Regions from separate parts of the uncultured Thermosynechococcus sp. genome, predicted to be linked through region 1. Evidence: riboswitches for the same ligand, from Rfam matches in the RefSeq annotation. Region 1 holds a riboswitch; the other holds the start of a gene.
What was found. A riboswitch is a leader RNA that binds a small molecule or an ion and turns the genes downstream of it on or off. The one in region 1 is predicted to bind cobalamin.
Positions count from the first base shown of each region.

Region 2: linked by a shared signal. The riboswitch ahead of metE (5-methyltetrahydropteroyltriglutamate--homocysteine S-methyltransferase) and the one ahead of Q0711_RS09265 (sirohydrochlorin chelatase) in region 1 are both predicted to bind cobalamin.

Region 1 covers NZ_CALGOG010000074.1:3,322-10,548, forward strand. Annotated here, with positions in the region: gene Q0711_RS09255 (hypothetical protein) at 1-293, opposite strand, end outside; gene Q0711_RS09260 (2-isopropylmalate synthase) at 296-1,906, opposite strand; gene Q0711_RS09265 (sirohydrochlorin chelatase) at 1,980-2,996, opposite strand; cobalamin riboswitch at 3,030-3,171, opposite strand; gene Q0711_RS09270 (hypothetical protein) at 3,179-3,655, opposite strand; gene Q0711_RS09275 (SUMF1/EgtB/PvdO family nonheme iron enzyme) at 3,952-5,076, opposite strand; gene egtC (ergothioneine biosynthesis protein EgtC) at 5,051-5,833, opposite strand; gene Q0711_RS09285 (DUF2232 domain-containing protein) at 5,973-6,683, shown strand; gene fni (type 2 isopentenyl-diphosphate Delta-isomerase) at 6,680-7,227, opposite strand, start outside.
Region 2 covers NZ_CALGOG010000030.1:34,756-41,982, reverse strand. Annotated here, with positions in the region: gene metE (5-methyltetrahydropteroyltriglutamate--homocysteine S-methyltransferase) at 1-2,020, opposite strand, end outside; cobalamin riboswitch at 2,320-2,465, opposite strand; gene Q0711_RS04155 (FAD-binding oxidoreductase) at 2,615-3,862, opposite strand; gene Q0711_RS04150 (response regulator) at 3,859-4,725, opposite strand; gene Q0711_RS04145 (DUF3598 family protein) at 4,895-5,722, shown strand; gene lnt (apolipoprotein N-acyltransferase) at 5,652-7,205, opposite strand; gene Q0711_RS04135 (DNA double-strand break repair nuclease NurA) at 7,156-7,227, opposite strand, start outside.

The DNA of each region.
Region 1 (7,227 bases):
AAGGCAGGCGGCAGTGTAATCAGCAAAATGGCCAGAATAATCGCAGTGTAGGTCAGAGTAACAGGAGGACGATTGAGCGATCGCCAGTGGGTACCGGTCCACTGCCAGCGAAAGGGCATGGCACTATCTTCGAGCCGCGCCGTTTGATGGACAACATCTAGGCTGAAAATATGGCGACAAAAGTTACAGGCATAGGTATCCATCAGTACCATCGGTGCAATTTGTCCGTGGCGGCAAACGGGGCATAAATAGACCCCATTGGTTTCCAAGGGCTGAGCAGTGGACTCTGACATACCTAAGCTTGGGGATGGAGCGCCCGCTGTTCAAGACCTCGATAGAGGCGGTTAAGGGCATTCATATAGGCTTGGGCAGAGGCCACAATAATATCGGTGTTGGCAGCATGACCTGAATAAATGCGATCTTCGTGCTGTAGGCGAATCGTCACTTCACCCATAGCATCAATGCCGGCGGTAACCGATTGCACCGAGTATTCAATGAGGCGGTTGGGAATCTGTACCACCCGGTTAATAGCGCGGTAAACGGCATCCACAGGCCCTGTGCCAATGGCTGCGTCGGTTAATTCTTCGCCACTGGGGGTACGCACGGTTACTGTTGCCGTCGGGCGGGCATGATCCCCACAGGAAACTTGGACAAATTCCAGTTGATAGCCCCGCAGATCAATCCCTTGGGTCTCATCCTTGGCAATGGCCTCTAGATCGCGATCCGTGATTTCTTTTTTCTTGTCTGCCAGCTCCTTAAAGCGCAAAAAGGCCTTATTGAGTTCAGTTTCACTGAGGTCAAAGCCCAATTCCCGCAGGCGGGTGGCAAAGGCATTACGACCAGAGAGCTTGCCCAAGACAATTTGGTTATCAGCAAGACCAATGAGTTGGGCGTCCATGATTTCATAGGTTTGCTTGTGCTTGAGGACGCCATCTTGGTGAATCCCCGATTGATGGGCAAAGGCATTGGCACCAACGATCGCCTTATTGGGTTGAATGAGCATCCCCGTTAGGTTTGAGACTAAGCGAGAAGTTTTGTAAATTTCACGGGTGTTGATATTTGTCAGAGGTGCTTCGGATTCGGGTGGACGCCCCAGGAAGGGATTAAAGTACTGTCGCCGCACATAGAGCGCCATCACCAATTCCTCAAGAGCAGCATTCCCTGCCCGCTCACCAATGCCGTTAATCGTACACTCCAGTTGCCGCGCCCCATTTTTCACTGCTTCAAGGAAGTTGGCCACAGCTAAACCCAAGTCGTTGTGACCATGAACAGAGATGACGACGCGATCAATATTGGGCACATTTTCCTTAATCCCTTTGATCAGGGCACCGAATTCCGCAGGGGTGGTGTACCCCACCGTGTCGGGAATATTTACCGTGGTAGCGCCGGCATCAATCACCCGCTCCAGCACTTGGTAGAGAAACTCGGGATCGGTTCGCCCCGCATCCTCAGGGGAGAACTCCACATCATCCACAAAGGACTTGGCATAGGCCACCATTTCGGGGGCAATTTCCAAGACTTCGGCGCGGGTTTTCCGCAGCTTGTACTCTAGGTGGATATCGGAGGTGGCAATAAAGGTGTGAATGCGGGGATAATAGGCAGGCTTCAAGGCCTTGGCGGCGGCTTCAATATCTTGGCGGGTAGCGCGGGCAAGACCGCAGATCACGGGAGAGGTTTCACTGCTACCAACCGTTTCCGCAATCCGCTGTACGGCTTCAAAGTCACCGGGACTAGCAAAGGGGAAGCCCGCCTCAATAATATCCACCCCCAGTCGCGCCAGTTGACGGGCAATCGTGAGTTTTTCATCCACATTCAGGGAGGCACCCGGCGACTGTTCACCGTCCCGCAGTGTGGTATCAAAAATCAACACCCGATCAACGGTCTGGGGAGGATATTTAATACGCATAGACAAGCCCCATTTAAGCTTGAAAAATAGTAGCAATTATTTTAACTCTAACATCTTCACTGGGGAGCGATGCCTAGGGCACTTGCCAAATGCGTTGGTGATAACTGGGCAAATGATCCAAATCTACCGTTGATCCATGGTGATGAGGGTGATCCTCGTGATTATGGCTGTGGGAGTGGTGTTCATGATGAGGGTGGTGGTGATGAGTCTGGCCTGCCACCAAGCGGAATTTACAGGTCTCACAGTTCATGGCCACCTGCCCGGTATGGGTTTCAATTTCCCGCTGTCGTGTTAGGTAAAACAGTTGTGGATGCAAGCCAATTTCCGGTAAGTTCACGTATTCAACATGCGGATAGGCAGCTTGGGCTTCTGCCGTAAGGGTATAAATTTTTTTGACCAGCGCCCCGGTAAACAGGAAGTGGGGCAGGACAATCACCCGCCGCGGTTGATAGAGATTGGCGCGCACAAACCCCACTGGCAGGCGGGGATGGGTAATGCCGATAAAGCACACCTCAACCGTTTTGTAGCCACTGCCTTCCCAAAGCATGCGGGCGAGCTTAAAGACATCGCCATTGGCATCGGGATCACTGGAGCCGCGTCCCACAACGAGAAGAACTGTTTCTTCACGGCCAATGCCTTGGGGGTTAAACTCGGGGGAGTCGAGAAGTTCAAGGCGCGATCGCCAGAGCGTTAGAATTTCCGGGGCAATGCCATAGTGACGGCCATAGTGATAGCGCAACTCAGGAAAAGCACGCCGTGCCCGATCCAACTCATTCGTAACATCAAACTTATTATGGCGAGCGGCAAAGAGCAAAATCGGCAGCACTGATAAATCCGTATGACCTGTGGCAGCGCACTGACTGAGAACTTCAACAATGGAGGGTTCAGTTAACTCCAGAAAACAGGGAAAAACAGGCCGACAGGGATCGAGTTGATAATAGGCTTGGGCAAAGTCTAAAAATGCTTGGCGACCTTCAGGATCGCGGGTTCCATGACCAACCAGTAAAAGAGGTCGAGACTGAGGAAGGGGGGGTAAATCAAGACTAAAACCGAGGGGATTGAGAATTGAATCGTTGAGCGTAACAAGCACCTTAGAAACTCCATGCCCGTGCGACGCAGGCAAATAGAGTGAACCACAGCAAGTAGGCATTCTGGCTGAGGGAAACTTCCCATCACAGCTGCGGCACAGCACCAGACTTGCACTGGATTTTCCCTACAGGCTGCTCTTCACAGTGAACGTCGCCAATTGTAACGAGATTCTCAGACCCCTGTCTATGCCAGGGGTGGGCACCGTAGGATCGAGAACGCCGATGGTTTAGCTATAAATGGCTTGAGTAACGGCCCATGGGTCGAGACGATTTCAACACCGCCTTTGGGGGTAATACAGCCTTGGACGCTGGGCGATTGCTTGACATTCCCCGCTACAAAAGCTTCAACAATGCCGTCAAGGGTATTAAACCGTTGCCGATAGGAGACCCAAGTTTCATTGGGAGCTTGAAAAGCCATCTCCTCTGGGCTGTTTTCAATCCGCTGGAGATGATCGGGCGCGTGCAGGCTGCTGAAGGGTCGCAGTGGCCGTAGGTCGAGAACGGCATTACCTTCTCCAGAAAAGGCCTCATTCAGTTTTATAACTACTTGTTGAAGTTCAGGACATTTTTCTTGGAGGTGGGCGATCGCTCGCACCAATTCCGGTACACTCTGCAGGAAGCCACTGCCAATGGGGTGCAGAATCCCTGCCGCTGCAAACATGTCACATAGATCATGCGAGTACGTGGATTCCGCAACTGGATCAGCGTATAAAGTGAGTGGGTGTAGCCTGAAATCTTGGCCAAGTCCGGTTGGGGAGCACCACCACAATATCGCGCTCAATGCCGGCGGGGCCTTTGGGCAACTCACCGTTCCGTCCCAACACTCCAGAAGGCTCATCTGCAGTTGGCGGAACTCCTCGGCAATTGACACCCATTAATTCCTAACCTATTCCTGCCAGTGTAGAGAGTTCACCACAGTACCCCTCGGATCGTTAGACTTGTCCTTGCAAACTTTCTTTACTGAGCCATCAAATCTTCTTGGTCAACGTAGCGTGCCCCAGCAAAGACCTCACGGGTGGTGCGGCTATACCAATTCCGAAAGGAAGGTCGCTTGAGCAGGGGGCGTGTCCAGTGACTACCGCCCTTGAGGACAAAGTGCTCGCCATCAAAGTAGGGTGCAGAATAGCCACGGTAAGGATAGCTCTGGAACCCCGGATAGGGGGCAAAAGGACTTTGCGTCCACTCCCAAACATAACCCTTATTCAGGAGTCCTTGCTGAGCAGCAATTTCCCATTCTCGTTCACTGGGTAGGCGTTTGCCTCGGAAATGGCCATAGGCTTCTGCTTCGTAGAAACTGAGTCCCCACATAGGCAGGTCTAAGTTCTCAGGGATGGGGTAGAACGGTGAGGTAATTTCCTCTGCTTTGCGCCATTCCCAACCCCTGCTTGACCACCATTCCCGTCGCTGATAACCACCCGCTTCAACAAAGGCGAGAAATTCCCGCCACGTCACCGGTGCTGCATCAATCGTAAAAGGCAGCAGTTCAATACTCTGGATCGGCTGCTCGTTATCAAGGGCTAAGGGGTCTTCACCGCCAACGACATAACTCCCAGCAGGAATCTGTTGAGGTTTCTGTGGGCACGATGGGCTAGGGGGTAAGGTGGTAAAGATCCCCTGCATTGCCAGCACCATTTGCATCGTTTCAGTGTGTTGAGCTTCATGCTGTAAAATCCACCACCAGAGACGAAGTTCCCGTTGCCACTGCTCAGCGGTGAGAGTGTACAGGCGATCGCCCGTGCGTTGGCGAATCTCTGCGAGGTAATTGAGTAATTCATTGTACGGTGGTAAGTATTGTCGTTCCACCTTGGGGCGACCATCAGCGGCATACCAATAGCGATCGCGCTCACAGATGGCCGAACGCTCAGGCAATAGCCAAAAGGCTTCCGTGTAGCCAATGTGCCCTAGATGCCACCCCACAGGACTATAGAGAGGATGGGGCTGAGCACAGAGGACAGCCTCGCTCAGCGGAGCAACTAGCTGAAGGGTAAATTCCCGCTGCTCCTGAAAAGCTTGCCAAAAGACCTCCCGATCACAAGGGTCAAAAGGCACGGTGGTTTCAGAAGGCGTAAATTTCTGGTTCACTGTGCAAACTCGTTAACAGCAGTTGATTTTCGCCTAAAGGATACCACTCCGTTTGAGCATCTATGGGTTCTGAGGTGAGCTGAATCGTTTCGGCATCTTGACTCCAGTAGAGGGTAGGGGGTGGCGTGCCCCAGGCGCAGCGGGTGGCCAAAATATCCTTGCCATCGGTGAGAATCATGGCGGCACTGACACTGATACAAGCAGCCTGCGCCAGGGAAAAAACCGTTTGCAGCGTCTGGCGCAAAACCAGAAGGGGGGACAGGTGGGGATTTAAGCTCAATTCATTGCAAAAGAGGGCAAAGAGGTGCTCAGAATCGGTGGAGCCTTCCACAAGGTTGTAGCAAACATCCGACAGGCGATCGCGCATAGGGCGGTAGAGGGTTTGGCGAAAATTCTCGATAAAGCCATTATGCACCCCCAGCCAGCGTCCCCAGCGAAAGGGCTGTGTATTTGTCATCTGCACCGGTTGCCCACGGGTAGCGCTGCGGACATTGGCCAGAAAACAGCTTGATTCAATATAGCGGCTTAAATACTCGGTAAAATTGACATCATGCCACATGGGTAGTGCTTGCCGATAGAGAAAGGGGGGCACCTCTTGGCTGCTGGCATACCAGCCAACCCCAAAACCATCGGCATTCAAGAGTCCTGCCGTCATTTCACGGGGTTGGTAACTTTGCACCAACAGGGAATGGGGAGCCTCCACCAGAGCATAGGCAAGAGACGTTTTGCGCCCCATATAGGCATAGAGACGACACATAGATTAACATGTAAAGTTGGTAAGAATAGCCTACCGTTGATTCTAACTTTCAGCAAAGGATTTTGCTGGGGGCTATATCCAGTTTGAGGGCTGGCAGGAAAGCTGGCTAAGGTGTAGAGAAAAAAGGTTATTTGCATCAATGAACCCGACGGATTCCCTAGAGGATGATTTTCCCGACGTAGAAGCCATCGTGCCTCCTGAGCAGTCCCAAGCCGTGGGGCGATCGCAAATCCAACGCACCTTAGTCATTACCGAAACAGCCTTCCTTGCCAGTACCGCTGCTCTGCTATGGGTGATTAACTTTTATTTGCCCCTGGGGCCAGTCTTACGCCTGTTTTTTCCCATTCCCATTGCCTTGGTTTATTTACGCTGGAACCGCCGCGCAGCTTGGATGGCCGCCATTGTCAGTGCACTGCTCCTTTCTGTTTTGATGGGGCCACCCCGTAGTTTGCAATTTCTATTGCCCCACGGCATAATGGGAGTCATTTTTGGCGGCTGTTGGGCAAAAAAAGAGGGCTGGGGACGTTCCATCCTCGGTGGTGCAGTGATTGGCACCGCAGGATTTTTCTTTCAAATCAGTCTTGTGTCCATTCTGCTGGGGGAAAACCTCTGGATTTACTTCAATCAGCAGGTCACGAATTTCATTGATTGGGTGCTGGTCAATCTGAATTTGCTGCTGGAACCAACGGTGACCGCTGTCCAATTGGTAGCACTGCTGCTGGTCTTTTTTCAGTCCACAGTTTATGCCTTAGTGGTTCATATCTTGGCATGGACACTCCTAGAGCGGCTGGGTAATCCGATTCCCGATCCACCCCCTTGGCTGCGCACGATCCTTGAAGACCCCCGCTAGAGCCTTTCGAGAGAGCGGCGCTGATATAGGACTTGGGGAGTGGCACTGCCTGTACAAAACAGCACGGTTTTCAACTCCTCAAGAATCAAGTCAATGCATCGGGCGAGTGCTTCTTCTGATTCGTGGGCTGCTTGCAAAAAGGGTCGCGCTAACCCTGCAAGCCCTGCCCCAAGGGCGATCGCCTTCGCCACGTCAATGCCATTTTTTAGTCCGCCGGAGGCAATCAAGGGGATATTTGGCAGGGCGGTATGAATTTGCTCAAGGCACTGGGTGGTAGGAATGCCCCATTCGGCAAAGGCGGCTCCGAGGGATTGCTGCCGCGCATCTTGGGCACGCGCCGCTTCCACTTTTGCCCAGGAGGTTCCCCCCGCCCCCGCCACATCAATGGCCGCCACCCCCACCTCCACGAGTTGCTTGGCCACCTCTGCACTGATACCATTGCCCACTTCCTTGACAATCACAGGCACGGGGAGAGCACGACACAGAACGCCAATTTTGGTCAAGAGTCCCTTGAAGTTGCGATCGCCCCCTGTTTGGACGGCCT
Region 2 (7,227 bases), on a different contig from region 1:
TTTCGTTGTTACTGCGGCTATTCTCAATTGAGAGGACATCGGCATCTAGACGCTCAATGTGTTCGATAATGTCTCCAAATTCCGAGTAGCACATGTGGGTGTGGATTTGGGTCTGCGGCTGCGCACCTCCTGCCGCCAAGCGAAAGGCATCCACTGCCCAACTGAGATAGTCTGACCAACGTTCAGTCTTGAGGGGGAGGCCTTCTCGCAGGGCCGGCTCGTCAATCTGGATGATTTTGGCGCCGGCTGCCTCTAAATCTGCAACTTCTTGGCGCAAAGCTAGGGCAATCTGAAAGGCTTGCTCTTGGCGGGGCAGATCACAGCGGGGGAATGACCAGTTGAGCATGGTCACTGGGCCTGTGAGCATCCCCTTGACCGGCTTGCCCGTGAGGGACTGGGCTACTTTGAATTCCCGCAGCGTCATGGGTTGAGGACGGAAGATGTCGCCGTAGATAATGGGGGGGCGCACACAGCGACTGCCGTAGCTTTGCACCCAGCCGTGCTCCGTCAAAGCAAAGCCGCTTAACTGCTGGGCAAAGAATTCCACCATGTCGGTGCGCTCAAATTCGCCGTGGACAAGGACATCAAGGTTAGCCTCCTCCTGAAGGCGAATACATTTGGCAATCTCGGCGTCAATGGCTGCCTCATAGGCCGCTTGGGAAATTTCTCCCCGCTTGAGTTTAACCCGCAGTTGGCGCACCTCCGCCGTCTGGGGAAAAGACCCAATTGTTGTGGTGGGCAGCAGGGGCAGTTGAATTTGTTGTTTTCGCCGTTCTTCATAGGGCAAAGAGCGCTCAAAATCCTTGGCGGTGAGTGCCTTGAGCTGGCTTTGAACCGTGGAGTTGGCGGGGCTAAAAGCGGAGAATGCAGTCCATTGGCTTGCCCGTTGCTGGAGAGCGTCAACAGCACCGGCTTGTCCTTTTAGATAATCCGCCAGCAAGCGCACCTCCTCGAGTTTTTGCTCGGCAAAACTGAGCACCCGGCGCAGGGGGGCGGCTAGCTTGGTTTCTCGGCGGACGTCGTAGGGGACAAATTGGAGGGAGGCGGAGGGCTGTAATTGGATTTGTGAGGTGACTTGGAGAATAGCCTCTAGGGTGGTCAAAACCGACTGGGGCTGCAAAGCCCAGACATTGCGGGCATCCACTATGCCTACGCCGAGGGTTTTGTCCGGCGGAAAGCCGTGCTGCTGTAGCAGGGCTAAATTGGTGCCACGGGTAAAGTCTAAGCTCAGACTGGCTACAGGCAAGCGCACTGCCCAGGGATAGGCGGCGCCGAGGTCATCGAAGTAGGTCACCAGATGCAGGGGCAGACCCACGGCACTCAATTGCTGATACAGACGTTCATAGAGGGATTGAAAATTCACCGCGTCGCTAAGAACCAGCGCTGGCTCATGGAATTGAACTCCCTTCACACCTAAGGATTGCAGGGTTTCTAGAAGAGCTTGGTAGCGATCGCCCAACTGGGCTGCCGCCTGCTCTAGGGGGATGGATAGGCGACTTAGGCGCAGAAAAGTGACCGGGCCAATGACAATGGGGCGAGCCGAATCCCCCAACAACTGCTGCGCCTGCTGCACTGTGGCAACAAAATCGCTAAAATCTGGCTCTTGCCAGCGATCGCCCACCTCAGGCACCAAGTAGTGGTAGTTGGTATCAAACCACTTTGTCATCTCCAGAGCCGGTATTCCCTCGTAACCGCGTGCCATGGCAAAGTAGCGCTCCCAGCCACTCAAGGCGGCAAAGCGCTCCGGCACAATGCCCAGCCGCAGACTCCAGTCCAGCATTGGGTCGTAGAGGCTCATGTCCCCAACGCCAATGTAGTCAATGCCCGCCGCCCGTTGAGTGTTCCAGTTTTCCTGGGCAATCATCTCTGCGGTTTGTTGCAGCCTATCTATCTCTAACTGACCCTGCCAGTAGGCCTCTAGGGCTTTTTTCAGTTCGCGGTTACGGCCAATGCGGGGAAAGCCAACCGTTGCCGTTGGCACAGATAGGCAGACTGTTGGTGCAGATAGGGGCTTGCTCATAGATTGTTGTCCTCTTGTGGTCTTCTAGGAATGGCTCTCAATTGCTCAAATGGGGTGCTGCCGTCTAGGGCAAGACGGCTAGGAAATATTCGGAAACCAAAGACTGTGCTTCCCTCGGAATGGCTCACGCCATTGGGGAAACTGGGGCTAGAGTTCTCTAGAGGGTTTTACAAAATTCCTTGGAGATGAGGGGGTGCGATCGCCCTTGCCCTGTGCCCTGACAAATCAATGCTCTGGCCGAGAGAGTATAGATACACCGGAAAATTGCTATTCATCCGTACCTCGCAGATGAAGTAAAAGGTGGACTATCACCTTCTGGCGGGCATCCTGACTGAGAAGAGGAGCCTCTTCATCACAGTTGCGGGACAGCGTCGGATTTGCACCGAACTTTCCCCCTTGCGTTTGTCGGCTGCTCCCCGACAAAACCAGAATTAGATAGAGTGTAGCACACGACCCACCTGTCCCAATGGTGCAAGGGGAACTCCATTGACCGGGCCTTACAGGTACCACTGGCCATCTTCAAGGAATACCCCCGCGGCTCCAGTTTTTCCCTAAGGCGGGCAGCTACCCTTTGAAATCAGTCGGGAAACCTTTCTACAAGTTGCCGACAAAAATACCAGTGTCGAAGACGCCCGTTGCATCCAACTGTTGCTTGAGCAACCGCATTAATTTGAAGGCATTGCCGCGATAGTCCCAGGCGTCCAGTTGCTGCTTGAGGCTCAGGGGTGCCCCCAGGACGGTGACATAGCCTTGGGGAATCCTTTGGCGCAGCCGCAGAATTAATTGGCGCAGGTGTTCCTCTTTCCCCTGAAGATAGACATAGCCGACGCCTGCGCTCATTTCACCCCGACACCCACAGGTCAATTCTGTTGCCAACCGGTGCAATTGGTTGAGCGTGGGCAACATCTCCTTAAGGGGTACGCCAATCTTAAGAATGACTTGTTCAGGGGTAGGGTTGAGGACAATCCCCGACGGGCTTTGGGATTCAAGGCGGAGGTTGTGGGTCCGCGCAATTTCACTTAGGCGATCGCCCAACATGCCCAGGGCAAGCACTTCCCGTAGGGTGTGAAACTCCAATTCCAGTAAAAGTCTTCCCGTGGGTTCAAGGCGCAGGACACAGCGGGCAGGGGCAAGGGAACTGCTTAAAATTGCCGCTAGGCCGCCCCCTAGGGCAGTGGTCTCTCCCTGGAGCTGCCAAATTTGCACTGCATCGGGTAGCGGATACACCCGCAGTGTCACTTCCGTTAGAATGCCCAGCGTGCCATAACTGCCAATGAGCAGTTTCATCAGGTCATAGCCGGCAACATTTTTAACCACGCGCCCCCCGGCTTTAACGATTTGGCCATCACTGCGAATGAACTTGACCCCCAAGAGTTGATCGCGCCATGACCCATACCGCTGCCGCAACGTACCATTACTTTGGGTTGCCAAGCAGCCACCAAGGGTGGCCGTTTCCCGAAAGAGGGGGTCTGCTGCAATCCACTGCCCCGCTGCTGCTAGGTGCTGCTGGAGTTGTTGAAAGGGAATGCCCACTTGGGTGGTGACGGTCATATCCGCTGCCGCATGATCTATGAGCTTGTGCCATGCGGTGGTGCGCAGAAAAATATCCGCCTTCGGGGTGTTCCCCAGCCAGTTGAGTTTGGTGCCTGCGCCAATGGGCAATACCCGCCAGCCTTCGCGCTGCGCACAGGCAACCACGGCTGCCCCCTCTGCAGGGGTGGGCGGAGTCACCAGCAGGGCACGCTCAGGGAGATAGGGGCGCAAGTGGGGGGCGCGATCGCCCAATTCCGCGAGGGAGTGAACCGCTGCCTCCCCCAACAGGGCGGTCAACGTTTGTTTCATGGATTACGGGTGGGCAGTTCAAAGACAAACCCTTCGTAGTATAAAAGTTGACCGTCCTCACTTTTGACAGGGCGGGCGCATTCACAAATCGTGGTGATTGTTTGATCAGCACGATACACTTTGGAGACCAAGTTGCGCACAACGCCGTGGGATTGAATTTGCTGTTGGAATTTTACCCAAGAGCTGTCGTCAACATAGGGACGTTTGTTGTGGTGTTCAATATCTGCTAGCCAGTCTTCAGCATCGGCATAGCCATAGATACGCGCCAAGGCATTGTTGACTTTGAAGTAAACCCCCTCCGGGGAACTTTGGTAAATCCCAACCACGGCTTCGTCAAACATCTGCCGATACTGCTCTTGAGCAGCTTGCAATGAGGAGACCAAGTCCCGCCGCTCTTCAGCAATTTCCTGCAACTGTTGGTTTTGCTTTTGTAACAGGGCATTCTTTTGCCGTAGCTTCCGCTGCAGGAGGGCAATCGTCAACTGGTTTTTTACCCGTGCGAGCACTTCTGCCTGCTGAAAAGGTTTGGTGATGTAGTCGGCGGCACCCATCTCAAAGGCCTTGACTTTGTCAAACACGTCATCGAGGGCACTAATGAAGATAATGGGGATATGCTTGGTCTTGGGATTCGCCTTGAGGGTTTGACAGACCTCGTAGCCATTCATATCGGGCATCATGATGTCCAGCAGGATTACATCTGGCGGTTCGGCCTCAATGCCCATAAGTGCCATTTGGCCACTGATGGCACCGCGCACATCGTAGCCCTCAAGTTGGAGCAGTGTGGTTAAAACTTCCACATTTTCGGGGGTATCATCGACAATTAAAATGCGACCAGCCCCTGAGTCAAAGAGGTCGGTGGTCATGCACGGGTCTCCCAATGTCAATCGTTCGTCAGCGCCCTGACATTCCCCATCCTATCAAAGTCTTTTCTGAGTGTAGGCGATCGCGGGTTCACTAGCTGTTGGCAAATTCTCAGCGCGGGATTCTCTTTTTTCTATAGGATGGGAAGGGGATTGCCGAGCAAGGGGAACAATGACAACCAACTGGGAAAACTTTCGCAAAAACCTTGGGGAGTGGCATGGCTCGTTTACGGCTGTCAGCCCTACGGGAGAAGTGGGAACCTCGGTGCCGTCAATTTTGATCCTTGCCGATACAGCGGACGGGCAGCGGGTGCGGTTTGAACTGCGACGCTTTGGCAATGGCCTCGATCAGCCCCCCACCAGTGAAACGGTGCAGGAGTATGCCACGATTGGCCGCCAAAATGTCTTTTTTCCCACGGGCGCCTTTTCTAAGGGGTCGTTACAGGTGGCGCCCTTTGCGGAGTTTGGGGCCGAATATGGATTTGTGATGGGCGATCGCCGACTGCGGTTTGTCCAACTCTTTGACAAAAATCAGCACCTGCAATCCATGACCCTGATTCGCGAGTTTCGTGCCCACAGTAATGCCGTTGAACGTCCCCCTTTAACCGTGGATCAACTCCTAGGCGAATGGCGCGGTACGGCCTACACCGTCTATGCCGACTGGCGATCGCCCACGGAAACTGCCACCCATCTTACCCTCTGGCGCGAAGGGGACTGTCTCCACCAAGTGCTGCAAACCCCCGACAATCGGGTGGAAACAACCGCCACAATTGCCGGCTCACGCCTTCTCTTTAAGGAGACGGATCAACCCAAGCAGCTTGTGTTGCTACCCGATGGCACCTCTAGCCTAACCCCGCTGCAAGTCTCCTTTCGTCAGTCCTTCTTTGTGGAGGTAGGCTGGTTGTGGGCGCAGGGGCAGCGGCAGCGCCTCATTCGTACCTATGGCGATCGCGGGGAGTGGGTGAGTGCCACGCTCGTTGTCGAAGAACAGATACACTGAGCATCCCCAGTAGGAGGGGAAGCAACCAATCCCCATAGCGGGTGTAGAGAGTTTGGGTCTGGCGACGGAAAATTCTTGCTGCATGAATCACAAATTCATCGGTATCTGAGAGCCAAACGGTCTCCCCCGTCGGTGCAATCACCGCAGAAAGGCCGGTATTGGTGGCACGGACTAGCCAGCGATCGCCCTCCACGGCGCGCAATACATCGTGGCCATGGTGTTGACTCATGAGTTGACGGCGGTAGGGGTCATTGTTGGCCAAACTGAGGATAAACTGTCCGCCGTGAACTAGTTGCCGGCGACTGCGGTGGGAAAAGGCGGATTCAAAGCAAATCAGGACAACGGCCTTGCCCCAAGGGGTGGCAAACACTTGCTCAGGGTTCCCCGGCAACAGGCGCGATCGCAACGTGGACAACCGCTGCACCACCCCTGAGAGCCAATCGGGAATGTATTCCCCTAACAGGACAAGGTTAACTTTGCTATAGCGACTGTAAATCTCACCGTTGCTATCGAGCGTTAAAAGCACCTGTTGATGTCCCCCCGCTGTCTCCATAAACGTCCCCAACCACAGGGGCACCCCTGCCTCCCGCACTGCGCCAGTGAGGGGATTCATTTGCCGGGGGCGCCAGAGAATTGGCAGTGCTCCCTCAGGGGTTAAAACGGCATCCACTCCCAAAGTTACCAGTTGGCGATAGCCACGGACATAGTCCTGCCAAGCACGGCGGATACCCTCTGGCGTGAGCTTTTGTCGGGTCGGGATGTTGCCTTGGATCAGACCCACCCGCAGCGGTTCCCCTTGATCTGCAATGACCCTAGCGCCTAGGACACTATTGAGGCCGATCGCCCCCGCAAGCGTAATCGCAAGCCAGACCCTTGCTCCTACTTGCCGCTGCAGACTGAGGGTGACCAAGCCATTCACGGTCATGATCACCGCTGTAATTGTGGTGGGTCCGCCAAGCCGACCCAGTTGCATTAGTCCCCTTGGACTTTGGGTCAAGGATAAACTAATCCACCACAGGGGCGAATAGCTCCAGAGGGCTTCGAGGGCACACCAGAGCGTTACCCCCCACAGGAGTTGCTGAAGCGTGGATTGCCGCCCACCATAGCGGGCCATCAAAAATGCCCAAAGACCACTGAGGATTCCCCCCCAAACGCTCAAGAAAAGCCAGATTCCCCGTGAGATTAACCAACTGGGCACAGGGGCAATGCCAATCCATGTCAGGGGATGCAGATCCCATACCCAGACTAAGCTGCTGCCGTAGAACCCCAGTCCCCAGCACAGTCCTGCGATCGCTGCCCCCAGGGGAGATAAGACTTGACACTGACACCACAGGGGCACAATTCCTAAAAAGGCTAAGAACCACCAACTCACCGGCGGTAGTGCCAACTGTGTGCCCCAACCCGCGATGCTTAAACCAACGAACAGCAGCCACCTAGGCAATACTTTGGCGTTTGCGTTGCTCTTTGGGGGAAGGAGCCACATGCCAGTGTCCTGCTTTAATGAG